3 regions of the Pararhizobium sp. LjRoot238 genome follow, and region 2 is predicted to be linked to each of the others. Evidence: predicted binding sites of a transcription regulator. Region 2 holds the regulator's gene; each other region holds the start of a gene.
The links. Region 2 encodes LexA, which represses DNA repair genes until DNA is damaged. Its sites were predicted from a motif close to TGTTCNNNNTGTGTTCNG; they were not measured.
Positions count from the first base shown of each region.

Region 1: a site for LexA is predicted at 3,763-3,780, ahead of ACSQ3F_RS22530 (ATP-dependent helicase). Genes of this name have one in related genera too.
Region 3: a site for LexA is predicted at 1,609-1,626, ahead of ACSQ3F_RS04615 (YifB family Mg chelatase-like AAA ATPase). Genes of this name have one in related genera too.

Region 1 is NZ_CAXUPP020000002.1:295,696-301,542, forward strand. Features, by position in the region: gene ACSQ3F_RS22525 (DNA cytosine methyltransferase) at 1,119-1,592, opposite strand; gene ACSQ3F_RS22530 (ATP-dependent helicase) at 1,625-3,697, opposite strand; gene ACSQ3F_RS22535 (3'-5' exonuclease) at 3,836-4,426, opposite strand; gene ACSQ3F_RS22540 (agmatinase) at 4,718-5,629, opposite strand; gene ACSQ3F_RS22545 (GXWXG domain-containing protein) at 5,841-5,847, opposite strand, start outside.
Region 2 is NZ_CAXUPP020000001.1:3,462,979-3,468,825, reverse strand. Features, by position in the region: gene ACSQ3F_RS16885 (hypothetical protein) at 2-136, opposite strand; gene ACSQ3F_RS16880 (hypothetical protein) at 596-754, opposite strand; gene ACSQ3F_RS16875 (hypothetical protein) at 1,092-1,310, shown strand; tRNA gene ACSQ3F_RS16870 (tRNA-Cys) at 1,626-1,699, opposite strand; gene lexA (transcriptional repressor LexA) at 1,956-2,672, opposite strand; gene ACSQ3F_RS16860 (hypothetical protein) at 2,909-3,256, shown strand; gene ACSQ3F_RS16855 (hypothetical protein) at 3,328-3,603, opposite strand; tRNA gene ACSQ3F_RS16850 (tRNA-Asn) at 3,797-3,871, shown strand; gene ACSQ3F_RS16845 (class I SAM-dependent methyltransferase) at 4,103-4,933, shown strand; gene ACSQ3F_RS16840 (LysE family translocator) at 5,078-5,710, shown strand; gene ACSQ3F_RS16835 (FAD-binding domain-containing protein) at 5,843-5,847, shown strand, end outside.
Region 3 is NZ_CAXUPP020000001.1:905,284-911,130, reverse strand. Features, by position in the region: gene ACSQ3F_RS04615 (YifB family Mg chelatase-like AAA ATPase) at 1-1,514, opposite strand, end outside; gene gshB (glutathione synthase) at 1,769-2,716, opposite strand; gene ACSQ3F_RS04605 (CatB-related O-acetyltransferase) at 3,512-4,144, shown strand; gene ACSQ3F_RS04600 (sn-glycerol-3-phosphate import ATP-binding protein UgpC) at 4,226-5,347, opposite strand; gene ugpE (sn-glycerol-3-phosphate ABC transporter permease UgpE) at 5,362-5,847, opposite strand, start outside.

The DNA.
Region 1 (5,847 bases), on a different contig from region 2:
CTTTAATTAACTGCGAGCGGTGTCGACTGGACTTCCGCCAGGAAAACGAAGCCCATTGACCGACGACGAGAAGGAACGGGCGTGCGTCGCAGCAATTTTCATGTTGATGCATTAGCGGTTTGAATCTCGTCCGAAAGTCGATTCTCCGATTGTTTCAGGGAGCGCCGCACTTTTGTCAGTAGACATAAAATTTCCTCGTCAATACTTAATTAGTCAGCGTTATTTCTTTTCTTGCGCGCTCGTGCGCGGCCTATGCACAGAGTTGCTGCGGCGCACGTCATTGTAACCAGTCCCAATAGCGCCGCGTTGATCAGCGGCATGTAGAGTGGATTCCGTAACAGCTCCCCTCTTCGGCCGTCCATCCAAACGGGCAGAGGAATGAAGAATAAGAACGTGATGGCTACAAACAAAGGAAGGATAAAATGTCGGAACCGGACTTCGCGCGACTGAGCAAAAGAAAAAGGGTAGCCCAATCCTATTTTGATGTTTGCGACCGCGGAAAAAAGAACGGCGACAATGGTGATTACATACAGCATAAAGCTGAATGATATATAATACCTAATATCCTGTGCTGGATAATTTTGAAAATTGGCAATTTCTACACTAAACTTTGGTATGAATGACATAATATTTGAAGCTGAATTAATGTCAAAAACAAATCTTGGTAGAAGTAGCGAAGCACCGTACACCGCGTAGAATGTCAAGCCGAAGTAGTTAAAGTATAATTGGTAGAGCCTTTTGAATCGTCTATCCTCTATGTCGTCTGCCATCCTAAGAAATAGCGGAGTGTTGTCGTTTTTCATATGCTTCAACTACGTACTTTGACTTTATCACTACTGCAACGTCTATGAGGAGGGGCCGTTTCCTAAATTAGCGGTAGACTGCAATCCTTAGTAGCGCAATCTTTAAGGGTGTCAATGAGCTCTGCAGTCGGGCGGTGAATTATTCACAGAGCACTGCGTTTGCGTACGCAATTCGGACGGGGCTCGCAGTTTGAGGATAACCCAGTCCGTTGCTCTACCTTGAGCAATCGGCGGTCATATGGGACCAAGCGGACGGAATGCTAACGAGTTTTCGAGTTGAAACACGACTTGGCTGTGACGCGATCCAGTGCCTTTCTATGCCGAGTTGGACTTATAAGTTTGCGTCACCTGCGGATGACAAGCAGCGCAATCCAACTCATTCTTCGGCCAAGAGGGTAGCGGTGCGTCGAATCTTTTACCGCGGAGATCTGGCTCAAGCGACGGCGCGTCCGACACAAATGCGCGAACCTGTGGGTCGGGCCGCTGGTATCGGGACGCCTCGAGCATTCTTGAGTAGTCGTAGCGTTCTCCTGCGAGTGCCGAACGAACCGCGAGGCCGATTGCCTGACCGATGGCCGGTGGGACTGCATTGCCGACCTGTCGAGCTGTTGAGTCCTTGCCTCCGGCGAAATCCCACCAATCGGGAAATCCCTGCAGACGGGCACGCATCCGCAGCGTGAGCTGTGGAAGGAATCCTTCGCCGCCGGCGTCTGCCACCTCCTGAGTCGGCGCAACCAGATCGATAAAATCTTTTGGATCTACCTTGGAAATCGACTTTTTACGAAGCATTTAGCCATGCCTGTGCGACACCGGCCATCGGACTATTTCCACATCGTCCGCATCCTTGCGGCGACATCGATACGGATCTGTCGGGCACTCCGTTCGGAGGCGGCCGCGCTCACAATGGGCCATGTTGCCGTTTCGAAGAACTGAAGAAGTGTCGCTGGAATGAAGCGGGTTCGCGACGCGTAGACATGTCGGTCACCCTGCGCGTTCTGGCCACCCGTGAAGAACCGTTGCGGCGTGATCAGCGTCAGGCTGTCTTTCGCCCGCGTCATGCCGACGTAGAGCAACCGGCGCTCTTCCTCGATGTCATCCGTGGTGCCGGTTCCGAGATCGGAGGGGATGCATCCGTCGATGACGTTTAGTATAAAAACCGACCGCCATTCCTGCCCCTTGGCGGAATGGATAGTGGAAAGAATGAGGTAGTCCTCATCGAGGAGCGGCACGCCTGCCTGATCACTCGTGGCGTCCGGCGGATCCAACGTCAACTCGGTGAGAAAACGCTCCCGGCTCGGATATCCCGCCGCAATCTGCTCAAGCTGAAGCAGGTCCGCTTTTCGTGTCTCAGCATCTTCATGGATACGGTCAAGATAGGGTTCGTACCACGCGCGCGCCTGGGTCATTTCGGCGGGCCAGCCGGCATCCGCCTTTCCTAGACCCACAAGAAGCTTCGCCAAAGACGGCCAATCGTCGCCAGCGCGCGGTGGTGCTGGAATTTCCAGTAGCGCAAACAACGGCTCCGGGTTCGCGGCAATCGCATCGAGAATCCTGGCGGCCGTCTGGGATCCGACGCCGGGGAGAAACTGTAGCAGCCGGAAGCCGGCGACGCGGTCCCGCGGGTTCTGAGCGAACCGCAGAATTGCCAGCATGTCCTTCACATGGGCACTGTCCAGGAACTTGAGGCCACCGAATTTGACGAATGGGATGTTTCGGCGTGTCAGCTCCACTTCCAGCGGGCCGCTATGGCTGGATGCGCGGAAGAGGACAGCCTGCTGCTTGAGCGTCATGCCGGCTTCGCGGTTCTCCAGCACTTGTTCGACGATGTAGTTCGCCTGGTCGTTCTCATCCTTTACTGTCAACAGCTTCGGTCGCTCCGCCGACTCTCTGTCGGTCCAGAGGTTTTTGGTGAACCGCTCGCGTGCCAGGTCGATAACGCCATTGGCCGCGGCAAGAATCGGCTGGGTTGAACGATAGTTGCGATCCAGGGTGATGACCTCCGCGGCTGGACTGAACTCCTTCGGGAAATCGAGGATGTTTCGAACGGTGGCGGCACGGAATGAATAGATGGACTGCGCATCATCGCCGACGACCGTCAGGCCGCGGCCACCCGGCTTCAAGGCCAACAGAACCGAGGACTGGAGGCGATTGGTGTCCTGATATTCATCCACCATCACGTGGTCGAAGCGGTTGCCGATGTCCTCAGCGAGCTCGGGGTCGCTGACCATCTGTGCCCAGTAGAGTAGCAGGTCGTCGTAGTCCAGGACGCTCTGCGCTTGTTTGGCGTCCACATAGGCCGCAAAAAGCCGCTTCAACTCCTCTTCCCATCCGGCGACCCAAGGGTATTGCTTGCGAAGCACCTCCTGGAGTGGAGTTTCGGAGTTCACCGTCCGCGAGTAGATGGAAAGGCAGGTTCCTTTCGTCGGAAACCGGGTGTCAGTCTTCGAGAACCCGAGTTCGTGACGGGACAGATTCATCAGGTCGGCAGAGTCTTCGCGGTCGTGGATGGTGAAGTCGACATTGAGCCCGATCTGCTCGGCATAGATCCGAAGCAGACGCGCTCCGATTCCATGGAACGTACCAGCCCAGGCCAGCGCATCGGTCATGACTGCGGCGTTCGCTCTCAGAACCTGGCGACAGATGCGCTCGACCCTTCGCGACAGTTCGGCCGCTGCCCGACGGGAGAACGTCATCAGCAGGATGCGACGAGGATCGGCACCATTGACGATAAGGTGGGCCGCGCGGTGCGCCAGCGTATTGGTCTTTCCCGAACCGGCACCCGCAATGATCAGGAGAGGGGGCCCGATGTGGCTACCGACTTGCGTCACCCCGTGTACGACAGCACTGCGCTGCGGCTCGTTCAGTTTCTCGAGATATGTCGATGTCACTCCCATTCCCCCAACACCTCTGGCATCTATAGTTTTGCTCAGAAGGAGCGCACGCGCCTCCGAACGGCCTGCAGAACAAATCGAGAACTATCAGGTCTTTGGGGTGTTGGAAAGGACCTGGTGTTCGACACCCAGCCACACCTGTCATTTCTTTCGGCAGGTGCAGGCGTCGTAGCCCCCGGAAAACAGGCGGCCGGCCCTCATGCCGATCACTACCGGAATGTCGCGGACATGCAAAAGGCGAAGAGACCGGGCCATCGCGATCGCTGCCTCTGCACAGATTGCTGCGTCCTCGGCGGCATTGTGATGCTTGAAGCTCAGGCCGAGATGACTGGCCAAGATGTTAAGCTTGTGTGATCCGAGATCCGGCCAGACCCTTTGCGCCATCTTCACCGAGCAGAGATAGGACAGTTCGGGGTAACTCAAACGGTAGAGATCGAGACAGGAGCGCCAGACGCTGAAATCGAAGGCAGCATTGTGGGCGATCATGGTGGCGCCGCGAAAGTCCTCGGCGAACTCATCCATCACCTCGGGAAACTCACCGGCATCCTCTACATGCTCCGGGCAGATGCCGTGGATGGCAATGTTGAAGGATGAAAAGCGCATGTTCTTGGGACGGATCAGCCGCTCCTCGACCCGCGCGACCCGGCCATCCTCGATCCAGGCCAGACCGACAGAACAGGCGCTGCCACGCTGCTCGTTGGCGGTTTCGAAATCAATGGCGATGGTCTTCAAGGCGGTGTCCCGGTTGGTCTTGTCCATCTTCTAGCGTTGAGCGAGTGATTCGGCATCCTTCCGGGGAACATTTTCCCGGAGACGGGCGGGCTCGTGCCCCGCCCGCACTGAGACGCTAGCGCCGTCGATGCCGGTCCGTCGCGCGGGACTTCTCATTCACCGCTGTTCCGACATCGGAATGGAGGTCCTTCTCGCCCCGGCGGCCGGTTCTCGGCGAAGAAGGTTGAAAGTATCCTCTCGGCAGCGGATAGAACCTTGTCGGGCCATCATGCTAGGAGAGGAAGCCGGGTTTCAAACCTGCCGGACGATGGTGCCGATCACATTGGCGAGAAAGCGCGCGGCGGTCAGGGCCGACAGGCCGTCAATATCGGCGGGAGGATAGAGCTCGACAAGGTCGAATCCGGCGATCCTGGCCCGCCTACCGAGGCCCGCGATCAGGTCGATCACCTGCGTGTAGGTGAGGCCGCCGGGCGTACGCGCCGCCACGCCCGGCATGATGCCGGGATCGAGGCCGTCGCAGTCGAGGGTGACGACGATCCGTGCTCCTTCCGGAATATGCCGGAGTGCGGCTTCGACGCCCTGGGCGTGAACCTCGCGGGCGGTCACGAAGCGGCTGCCATAGTGCCGCGCCGCTTCGATGTCGGTGAGGCGCGCGCTGCCGACGCTACGGAGGCCGACCTGCACGATGCCGGCGACATGCGCCATCTCGCTCGCCCGGCGCATCGGGCTCGAATAGCCGTAGCGTTCGCCATGCACCTCGTCGCGCCAGTCGATATGGGCGTCGATCTGCAGGATCCAAACCGGTCCGTGATCCGCAAAGCCGGCGAGGAAGGGAATAGTCACGGAACAGTCGCCGCCGAGCAGGATTGGTACAGCCGGCAATGCCAGGACCTCGCGCGTCTTCGCGTCGATCCAGGCCCGGTTGCCGGCATTGTCATGCATGGTGGTCGGGATGTCGCCGGCGTCGATGCATGAGACCGGCTTGCCGTCGAACAGCGGGCCGCCGAGATCGAAATCCCAGTGTTCGACGAGCGCGGCGTCGTCCTGGCTCGCAACGCGGATGGCGTCGGCGGCAAAGGCATAGCCACTGCTGTCCTTGCCGGGATAGGTGCTGCCGTGACCTGCTCCGAAGATGACCGCACGGGGCATGTGGCCATCGGCGAGGCGATCGGGAAAGCCGAGAAAGGAAGGCGAGGCGGTCATTTCTTGATGGTCCTGATGATGGTTTAGCTGAAATTTCGGTGTTGAGGGTGCTGGTTAGGATTGTTTGCGGAAATCCTACACCAGGCCGAGAACCCGCTTTCCGTGATCCGGGCCGACTATCGGTCTGAACCGGAATAGTACGGAGCCCTGTCTGCCTTTGGCTCCGTCTATTCGGGTTCGCCATCGACTTCCCCTGAGCGTCTCTGGATCGTCAGGTT
Region 2 (5,847 bases):
TTCACGCCGCGATCGCGAACTCCTGATCAAACACCGCCGGCGAGAGCGTGGGGAACGTCAGGATGACGGCTGCCTTCTTGCAGTAGTAGTGCATCTTCGAGATACACGCCTTGCTGCCGTATCTCGAAGTTGACACCTTCGTAACGAACGACGACCCGCAGCATTCGCATTGCCGGAGGTGACGCTGGTCTTTGCGGGCGGCCTGGTAACACGGACGGCTGCAGAATTTGTTCACCTTCATGATTGACGGAAGAAACAAACTTTTAATCAGTATGTCCAGGGTTCTAATCCCTGCGCGCTCACCAAAAAAGTCAAATAAATCAAATCATTACTGGCGATTCCGGCTTGCCTCCTCGAGCATTTTTGCATTGGGGTTCCGTTTGGCGTCTTTGATCGCAATTAGCATTACCGCGCTAGCCTACTCGTGCCTAAATCCGCCGGCGCGCAAGGAGGGAATTGTATGGAATTGTCAGAAGCTGTTGGCATTACAATCGTCGTGACAGGTATTGGCGTTTGGATGAATGCGTTTTCCAAGTAGTTGAGCCTTGGGAGGCATTACGTGGAAGTCTAGATTGCCGCGGCTTACTAGGAGCGCTCAGCCGGTGACTTTATCGGTGATTGCGATGACCGTCGTCAGGGCCGGTGTATTGGTCTGCGCCCAAAGCTGGTATCCCACCACGCTCGCCAAAATGGCCGACCAAATGGCGAAATCCCCGATACGAAACAGTGGTTCTCTCTTTTTCATCACAGTCATCTCAAATCCAGATTTTCTGAAGACAATATCGCACCGGGCGTTCAATTTTAGAAGACGACGTTCAGTGAACACAGCATTTCAGATTGAACAATAGGGCGCTGTCACCGCGGGAACCAACCCCGCGCGCTGGTGGTCGGGCCAGCGCGAATTTTGAAAGCCGGAGCGGCACTTTCTGACGGGAATCACGCGATAACGATTCACTCGATCGCCAAATTGTGCTAGGTTCCGCATGGAGGCAGACCACACCGGTTGTTGCGACCCGGCTCTGTTTGCCTATCGGATCGCCAGTGCAGTCTTTGGACTGGGATTTGACCCATCCGCGGTGAAGGAGAACGCCATGCATTACAGCGTGCAGTTTTTCACCTGGACGCCAAAACAGGGCGTTCATCAAGTCGGCTCGACGATCGAGATCGATGCGGTCAATGCAAAACTCGCGGCCGTGTCACTGTTGGGCCTGAGGCTGGATGAGACCGGTGCGGCCAAGAAATTGGCAGTCCGCGTCTGGAATGCGCCGGACGACAGCAAGGCCGATTGCGAATGCTTCTACTATCATTGACGACCGGCCGCATTCCGCAGCGAGGCTCTCCCTCGCTTCGTCGCCATTGATTCGGTTTTGCGAACGGCGTGGCTTATCTCCACAGGATTGCATCGTCTCCGGCGGCCGCGTCGCCCCGTGGCGCATATGGAACGCACCTTTGCCGGTTTTCGCGAAACGTCGGAATTGTTCGTTCAACGCGGCGAGAGGCGCGTCGTCGGCCGCTGGCCGGCGAGAACATCACGCCAATATCCGTTCATGGCGGCGTGATGCAACAAGGCTGCCAACATAGTTGAAGCGGCGACCCTATCCAATTGCGAATATTGTGGAAAATTTTGGAGGCCTCGCCCGGAATTGAACCGGGGTACAAGGATTTGCAGTCCTCTGCGTCACCACTCCGCCACGAGGCCTCGTAACGATCATCACTTAATCGTGACGGGCGTTTAGACCGATTTCCGATCCAGTGCAAGACGCCTTGACCGAATTCCAGTTTTTTCTCATGGGCGAAACCAGTCTCCCATCCGTTGCCGCTTCGCTTCGTCAGGAAATGCCGCGCATTGCTGGATGCGCCAGTCCGCCAGCGCTCATTGTCACGCCGCCGCTACCGTCAATTTCCAAAGAAAATCAGCCGTCTGCATCCGCTGGCGTTCGTATTCGGCCTGCCGCTTAATGGTAACGTCGGATCAGACCCACCAGTTTGCCTTGAATCTTCACCCGGTCGGGGCCGAAAATCCGGGTCTCATAGGCAGGGTTGGCAGCCTCGAGCGCGATCGATGCGCCCTTGCGGCGAAACCGCTTCAGAGTCGCCTCCTCATCGTCCACAAGGGCGACGACAATCTCTCCGGGGTTGGCGCTGTTGGTATTGCGGATGATGACGGTGTCGCCATCGAGAATGCCGGCCTCGATCATCGAGTCGCCGCGCACTTCCAGCGCATAATGTTCGCCGGCCCCGACCATCTCGTGCGGCACGGAAATATCGTGCGTATTGTTCTGGATCGCCGAGATCGGCACACCGGCCGCGATTCGCCCCATGACGGGGATGGAGACAGAACTGTTCTCATTGTTGGCCGCTGCGGGTTTGGCAGCGGTCGGCGCCGGCGGAGCGCCGCGGCTGCCCTGGATGACGCTCGGCGAAAAGCCGCGCTTGGGCTGGAGGCTCATGGAATAGGCCTCCGGCAGCTTGATAACTTCAAGCGCGCGAGCCCGGTTGGGCAGACGCCGGATGAAGCCGCGCTCCTCGAGCGCCATGATCAGCCGATGAATGCCGGACTTGGAAGCGAGGTCCAGCGCATCCTTCATCTCGTCGAAGGACGGCGGCACGCCCGATTCCTTCATTCTTTCGTGAATGAACAGAAGCAGTTCCTGTTGCTTGCGGGTCAGCATGAAAGATCACTCCGGAATCGAGAAACAAATCAAGAACGAACACTATATGTTCCATATGTGTTCCGCAAGCCCCTAAAATTCGTTGAACTTTTTCAAAGCGCGAATTTTTTGGCATGCCGCGCCGAAAACCGGCATTCAGCACGCCGCCAAGGAACATTTGCAACCGTCCGTCCGTTTTCCGCCCATGTTGAACCCATTGGAGCGGCACGGTCTGGCGCCGTTGCGAGGAGGCTGAAATGGCAGGCCATGCCGATGAACGCGGCAACAAGGTTTCGACCGAAGACACGAACCGGACCGTGAAGGTCAGCGCGGTCGAGGCGTGGCAGGGGTTGCTGGGCCGCCCGGTATTAATGGTTCTGATCGGCAGCCTCGTGCTTGCCCTCATTGCCTTGGCGGGCGCCGAGATGTTCGGCGAAAGCACCGGCAATGATGCCGCAACGCAGGTTCAGGAAACGACGCCTGCGGCCAAGGATGCGGCCCCGGCCGATCAGGGTACCGTCAACAATACGCCGGCGACAGGCAAACAGATGCAACCAGCCCCGACCGACAAGGATCCGACCCCGCAAACCGGTTCCGGCGGCTAGGAAAGCCATCCTGCCACGTCATGGTTGAAGGCCTTCCGGCCCCGGCGCGCCTTTGCAGATTGGCACCGGATTTACGACGTCTGCCGCTTGCGCGCCCACCAGACGGAAAGTCTGCGGCGCTGGCGCCGGACGAAGGCGAGGTCATGCGACAGCACGATCAGGCCCAGGGGCACCATCCAGAATCCCAAAACCGGCAGAAAACCCAGGATGCCGCCAAAGAGCAGCACGGCGCCAAGGGCAATGCGCAAGGCCCGCGATTGAGGCAGGCGCAGGCGCCACGACCCGAGAATGAGTTCATGCGTGCTCGCATCGATACCGAATTTTTTCGTTTTCTGCGGTTCTGCCATAAACTCACCTGTCGAACTCTCGATGCAGTCCATCGGAGAGGGATTTCAATTGCTCCCGCTTCGCGCGGGCACGCTCTCTCCAGATGGGGAGTTCTCCACAGTCAGACAAGATTGTGCACTTTTTTTGAAAAACCGCTTGGCAAATCGGAAAAGCATTTGTATTAGCAGCCTCACTTCTGCAGCGCGCAGATGATCCCTGGTAGCTCAGCGGTAGAGCATTCGACTGTTAATCGACAGGTCGCCGGTTCGAATCCGGCCCGGGGAGCCAGTTTCAAAGGGCTGCACTTGATGGTGCAGCCCTTTTTCGTTACATATTTTCAATGATGCGAGACCGGCCAGCCTGCCCTTAATCGCCTCGACCCTGTTCACAACCGCATTGTCGCCTATACTCTCGGTGCAGTTTCGCGCGCATTGCAGCGGGATCGCTGTCCTGTCGTCCGACGATATTTGCGCTGGGACGACGGGCTTGGTGCGCCGGCTCTGACGGCGCGGGATCACAATGACAACCGAAAAAGTGTCGCTGACCGAAGAGAAGGAAACCCTCCTCATCACGCTTTACGCGAAGGCCGGGGAAAGCCGCCTGCCGGATTCGCTTCTGCAGGATCGTTTCGCCGCCGAGGTCGTCAGCCGGATCGACTATGACTTTTCGAGGCTGAAAATCGATCGCGACGTGATGATCAGTGTGGCGTTGCGCGCCCATATTCTCGACGGCTGGACACGTGACTTCATCACACGCCATCCCGACGCGACCGTCCTGCATCTCGGCTGCGGGCTGGACAGTCGCATATTCCGCATCGATCCGGCGTCGAACATCCGCTGGTTCGACGTGGACTATCCCGAGGTTGTCACGCTGCGCCGCAAACTCTATCCCGGGCGCGACGGTTATAGCCTGATCGGGTCGTCCGTGACGGACCCGAATTGGCTCGCAGATGTGCCCGCCGACCGTCCGACGATCATTGTCGCCGAGGGGCTTTTTCCTTATCTGCCGGCCGACGAGGTCCCGAAGCTGCTGCGGCGGCTTACCGCGCATCTCTCGCGCGGTGAGTTGGTCTTTGACGGCTATAGCCGGCTCGGACTGGAACTCATCAGTTGGCAGCCTTCGGTGCGCGCGACCGGAGCAAGCCTGCGTTGGGCGATAAGCGATCCGCGCGACCTCGAAAAGCAGGTTCCGCGGCTGAAACTGCAGACTGAACTGCCGGCCTATGATCCGGAAGGTTACGATCCGAGACAGATCGCCAGGCTATCCTGGGCGGCGCGTCTGACGATTCTCGCCTTTGCCGCAGTCCCGGCCCTTGGGCGAATCGGCTGGCTCTTGCGCTATCGGTTTTGAAATCGCTCTGTACTGCGCCCGATATGCGCGCGCTCCCGCTGGGCTTGACGCGCGTCCGGCAGTCTTGCGACCGACGAGCGCGACAATCCGTCAATTCCATTGTAGAGAAGACTTCCGCCCTCGCATGCCGGAACGGAGCCGACAATGCCATCGACCGACCTGCTGATCGCCTTTCTTGCCACGACCGCGGTCTTTGCCTACATCCCCGGCCCTGCCATGCTTTATGCCGCGGCCCAGACGATCGCGCGCGGCCGGTGGTCGGGGCTGATGGCCACATTGGGCATTCATCTCGGCGGCTATGTCCATGTTTTTGCCGCCGCCGCCGGATTGTCGATCCTGTTCCACGCCGTGCCGATGCTCTATATGGCCGTGAAATTTGCCGGGGCGGCCTATCTTGTCTGGCTCGGCATTTCGCTGTTCCGTACCCGGGTGCAGGGCGATGTCGCCCTGCCCGGCATCGAGCCGAAATCCGGCCGGCGCGCCTTTTTCGAAAGCGTCACCGTCGAGGTTCTCAATCCCAAGACGGCGATCTTCTTCGTGGCCTTCCTGCCGCAATTCGCAGATGTTTCCGCCGCTTTCCCCGTCTGGCTGCAGCTTGCCATTCTGGGGACGATCGTCAATCTCATGTTTTCTTCGGCCGATATCGTCTGTGTGCTTCTGGCCGGTGCCGTGATTGGCCGGCTGCGCCGATCGAGCCAGGCGCAGCGCCTGATGCAGCGTGCCGGCGGCGCAATGCTGATCGCGTTGGGTGCGCATCTTGCCTTTCAGAAGAGCTGATTCTTCAGCAAGAATGGCGTTCGCGAGACGTCCCGCAAGACAATGAAATAAAAAAGCTATCGCCGCGAAACCTTTGAGCTGCCGCGCCCGTATCTGCGTACATCGTTGGACAAGCACGATGCGCGGATGACAATGAA
Region 3 (5,847 bases), 2.6 Mb from region 2:
CGTTCACCGGCAATGCGGTAGGAAATCGCCTCGGCCAGATGGATGCGCCCAACCGTCAGCTTTTCGTCGAGGTCGGCGAGTGTGCGGGCGACTTTCAGGACGCGGTGGTAGCCGCGCGCCGAAAATTTCATTTTTTCCGCAGCGTCGCGCAGCAATTGCAGGCCGCCGGCATCCGGCTCGGCCATCTTCTCGATCATGGATGTCGAACAACGCGCGTTCGAGAGGATTTCCGGCATGCCGAAAGCGATGAAGCGATCCGCCTGGATTTCCCGGGCGCGGGCTACGCGTCTTGCGACGACGGCACTCGGCTCGGCCGGCGCCGGGCGGATGAGGTCGGCGGCGGTGACGGAGGGCACATCGATGCGGATATCGATCCGGTCCATCAACGGCCCGGAAATGCGCCCCTGATAGTCGGAGACGCAACGTGGGCCGCGGGCGCAGGTATGACCGGGTTCGCCCGCCATGCCGCAGCGGCAAGGGTTCATCGCCGCCACCAGTTGGATTGCGGCGGGGTAGGTCACGCGGTGATTGGCGCGGGCAATGATGCATTCGGCGGTTTCGAGCGGCTGGCGCAGCGCATCAAGCACCTGCGGGGTAAACTCCGGAAATTCGTCGAGGAAGAGCACGCCGTTGTGGGCAAGCGAGGCTTCGCCGGGCCTGGCGCGCAGGCCACCGCCGATCATCGCCGCCATGGTGGCGGAATGGTGCGGCGTGCGGAAGGGGCGGCGGTCCGACAGCTTGCCGCCCGGCAGTTGCCCGGCGATCGAGTGGATCATCGAGACTTCGAGCAGCTCGGCGGGAGAGAGCGGCGGCAGGATGGAGGGCAGGCGGGCGGCAAGCATCGACTTGCCCGAGCCGGGCGGTCCGACCATCAGGAGATTGTGGTTTCCGGCCGCGGCCACCTCCAACGCCCGCTTGGCGCTTTCCTGGCCCTTGATGTCGGCGAGATCCGGCATGTTGGCGGCGCTGGCACGCACCGCAGGCTCCGGCCGCGACAAGACCTGGATTCCGCGAAAATGATTGGCGAGCGAGATCAGGCTGCGCGGCGCCAGGATATCGATTTCGCTACCGGCCCAGGCGGCTTCCGCGCCGCTGTCGAACGGGCAGATCAGCCCCTTGCCGAGACTGTTGGCGCCGATCGCGGCGGGGAGCGCGCCGGCGACGGCGGCGATCGTGCCGTCGAGATTGAGTTCACCGATGACGACGTAGCCGCCAAGCGCATCCGCGGGAATGGCGCCAAGCGCCGCCATCAGGCCGAGCGCGATGGGAAGATCGAAGTGGCTGCCTTCCTTTGGCAGGTCAGCCGGCGCGAGATTGATGGTGACTTTCTTGGCGGGCAGCGATAGCCCCGAGGCATGCAGTGCCGCCTGGACCCGCTCCCGGCTTTCGGCCACTGCCTTGTCGGGAAGCCCGACGATCTGCATGCCAACTTTTCCAGGCGCGACCATGACCTGAACGTCGACCGGCACGCCTTCGATGCCCTGAAATGCAACCGTACTGACACGCGCGACCATGATTGCCCCTCTTGCCGCGAGGCAGGCTCAATCCCTGCCACCACAACCTTCGCCGGTTGTGGTGGAAAATCTTGCACGAATAACGGAATAAAACAAGAACAATTATCGAACATACTCGACGGCGATAATCGGCGAGGTTGAGTCAGGTTGTATTTCGCGAACGAAGCGGAACAACCGTGAACATCCGTGGGATGAAATCGGGTTGTATCCATGCGCAACCGAGGCAGGTGAACGCCTCGGTTGGATCTGCTGTGTCAGGCGCGCTTGCGCTCGATCGCGTCCCAGAGCAAGGCGGCGATATCGGCGCCGCCGAATTTCTTCACTTCGCGAAGGCCGGTGGGCGACGTGACGTTGATCTCGGTCATGACGTCGCCGATCACGTCGATGCCGACCAGCAGGAAGCCGCGCTCGCGCAGAGCAGGCCCGATGCGGGCGCAGATTTCCTTTTCCCGCGTCGTCAGTTCGGTCGGCTCCGGCTTGCCGCCGGCATGCATGTTGGAGCGGGCGTCGTGGTCGGCCGGAACGCGGTTGATGGCGCCGACCGGCTCGCCGTCGACGAGGATGATGCGCTTGTCGCCCTTGCGCACGGCCGGCAGATATTCCTGCGCGATAAAGGGCTCGCGGAACATCTGGCCGAACATTTCCAGAAGCGACGAGAGGTTGCGGTCGTCCCTTGTCGAATGAAACACGCCGGCGCCGCCATTGCCGTAGAGGGGTTTGAGGATGATATCGCCCATCTCGGCGCGGAAGCTGGCGATCTCGGCCGGATCACGGGTGATCAGCGTCCTCGGCATCAGGTCGGGGAATTCGGTGACGAAGATCTTTTCCGGCGAGTTGCGCACCCAGGCCGGATCGTTGACCACCAAGGTCTTCGGGTGGACGCGCTCGAGCAGGTGCGTCGAGGTGATGTAGGCCATGTCGAAGGGCGGGTCCTGGCGCAAAAGCACCACGTCCATGGTCGACAGGTCGATGCGTTCGGCGTCATCAAGCGTATAGTGGTCACCCTTGACGTCGCGCAGCGTCATCGGCTGGACGGTGGCGAAGATCTGGCCGTCGCGCAGCGAAAGCTGGTTCGGCGTATAATGGAACAGCTTGTAGCCGCGCGCCTGCGCCTCGAGGCCCATGGCGAAGGTACTGTCACCCGCGATGTTGATGCCAGACACGTGATCCATCTGGATCGCGACATTGATGATCTTCGCCATGGGTCGTTTCCTGTTGATCGTGGGCGTCGTTGTAGAACAGGCCTGTCTATATCAAATCGCGTCTGCGGAAGCCTACAGATTTCTGTCGACTTCCCCACTTGGCGCGGCGAGGCCTTCACGCGGCGGCTTTCGCCCGTGGCCTAGTCATTTTCGGTTCGCCGGCCTCAAGGGCCAGGCGGGATCGGCCGGGGCACGTCGGGTGCCTCAGGTAGTTAAGTGTAGGTGACACGCGACGTGCCCCGTCTCGGTGGTTTTTGCCTGCAACTGCGGTTTCTCTGCGCGGATGGTCGGCACCTTTACCAGGGTGGCGCTCGCGGAATTTCCGCCGCGCCACGAAAGGCCTGTCTTCCGACATACCAGTCGCCGGTCCTCATGTGTGCCTCACAGGCACGCCCCGCTCTTTTTCAAGCGAGAGGGAAACCATTTTCTGCAGGCCCCCGCGGCCGCGCCTGCGTTTCAAACACAGACCGAAGGCACCGGCCCCGCCTCGCCGGCAACGCTTTCCGGTGTATCCGATGGCGGGACGAAAGGGAGTATGGCACGGGTGCAAAAGGCGGGGATGGACGGGGAAAATTTTTGGGGATTTTGAAGCGAATGCCATCAGCCGTTTCGAGGTGGTGCAGGCGGCGGCTTTGCGCCATGAGCGGTCATCGCAGATGCTACCCGAAAAGCGTTGAGAGTATCGCCATTCAAATTATTGATGAAAGCGTTTGGGTAGCGCGATGGATTCCATCGCTCTTCCGGACTAGCTTCGGCCGTGTAATTGCGCTGGCCTTCTTCTGAAAAGTGTTCTTCATGCCTCTTCTCGATGCGAATGCAACTCATCCAATCACTCTGCCGGACGGCACGCTTTATAGCGACACGGTCTATCTGAAGAACGTTATTGACCATCCGCGCATGGAGATCGGCGAATACAGCTATTACACTCACTCTGGGAAACCGGAGGACACTGCCAAAATACTCGCACCCTATCTGGGTCATAGCGTCCGCGAGCGCCTAGTAATCGGTAAATTTGTCCAGATCGCTCGGGGAAGTTACTTTATCACAAGTTCAGCCAATCATCCGATGACAGGCTTCAGCACCTATCCATTCCGCATCTTCAAACCCGAGACCTTCGGCTACAAAGACCTGCCAGTGAGGGATACAGTTGTCGGTCACGATGTATGGATTGGCCACGACGCAGCGATCATGCCGGGTGTGCAAATCGGTGCAGGCGCGATCGTAGCTGCTGCGTCGGTCGTTGCTCGCAACGTTCCACCCTACGCAGTTGTTGGAGGAAACCCGGCCACCGTCATTCGGATGCGCTATCCCATCGAGATAATTAACGAACTTCTCGATATTGCTTGGTGGGATTGGCCCTTAGACAAAATCGAAGCGAACTTGGCCTTCCTTGAAAACTGCGACCTCACTGCCCTCAGGACGGCTTGAGAGCTAGGCAATCCGGTGTTCTTGCCGCAGCATCTGAATGGCAGCTAAGGGCCGTAAGCGGCCATTGCAGCATTTGCCGTCTCACCATCGCCCGACAGCCGCCTCCAGCGCGCTCGCAACCTCGCGCCTGCCACCGAGACCATCGAGGGCTTGCGCCAGCCTCCTGCCAGTCGCGGTGTCGAAGAAATGCAGGCGCGACGGGGAGATCGTCAGGGCTATGGTGTCGGCGAGTTCGATTTCCGGCGATAGCGCCGCCGTCAGTTTCTTGCCGTCCACGGTGCCATGGACCAGTCGCTGGGCGCCGAGTTCCTCTATGTAATCGATTTTCATAGTCAGCGACCGTTCGCCCGCGCGGGCGAGACGCAGGTCTTCGGCGCGGATGCCGACGGTGAGTTCGGTGGGCAGGGCGGACAGGCCGCCGGTTTCCAGCACCTGCGAGCCGAAATGCAGGCGGCCGCCTTCGCGGGTGCCGCGCAGAAGGTTCATCGCGGGAGAGCCGATGAAGCTGGCGACGAAGGTGGAGGCCGGCGTGTGATAGACGTCGAGCGGCCGACCGATCTGTTCGATCTGGCCGCCGTTCAGCACCACCAGCCGGTCTGCCAGCGTCATCGCTTCGAGCTGGTCGTGGGTCACGTAGAGCGAGGTCGTGCCGAGGCGCTTCTGCAGTTGCTTGATCTCGCCGCGCATGGAAACGCGCAGTTTCGCATCGAGGTTGGAGAGCGGTTCGTCGAACAGAAAGGCAGCCGGCTTGCGCACGATGGCACGGCCCATGGCGACGCGCTGGCGCTGGCCGCCGGACAGCGCACGCGGCTTGCGGGTCAGGTATTGCTCGATCTCCAGCATGCGGGCGGCTTCGGCGACGCGGGCATCGATCTCGGCCTTCGGCGTGCCGCGGTTTTTAAGGCCATAGGCGAGGTTGTTGTAGACGGTCATATGCGGATAGAGCGCATAGTTCTGGAAGACCATGGCGATGTTGCGCTCGGCCGGTTCGACATTGTTGATGACGCGATCGCCGATTTCCACCGTGCCCTTCGAGATCGCCTCGAGCCCGGCCACCATGCGCAAAAGGGTGGACTTGCCGCAGCCGGAGGGGCCGACGAGCACGATGAACTCGCCATCGGCGATGTCGATCGAAACGGATTTCACCGCCTCGACGCCGCCGGCGTAGATCTTCGAGACACCCGAGATGTTGATCGCTGCCATGGCCCAAGTCTCCTTTATTTGTCGCTTTCGGTCAGGCCCTTGATGAACCAGCGCTGGAAGATCATGACGATCATCACCGGCGGCAGCATGGCGAGGATCGCCAGGGCGAAGGCCTGATTGTAATCGGGAATGTTGGAGCCGACCCAGACCAGCAGGATCTGCTTGATGCCGCGCACCAGGGTGAAGAAGCTCTCGTCGGTCGTCATCAGCGTCGGCCAGAGATACTGGTTCCAGCCATAGACGAACATGATGATGAAGATTGCCGCCATCATCGTTTTCGACAAAGGCACGATCACGTCGATGAAGAACTTGAACGGACCGGCGCCGTCGATGCGGGCAGCTTCCAGTAGTTCGTCGGGGATCGACTTGAAGAACTGGCGGAAATAGAAGGTGCCGGTGGCCGATGCCAAAAGCGGCACGATCAGGCCGGTATAGGTGTTGGTCAGCTTCAGCGTGTTCATCACCTCGTAGGACGGCAGGATACGCACTTCGAGCGGCAA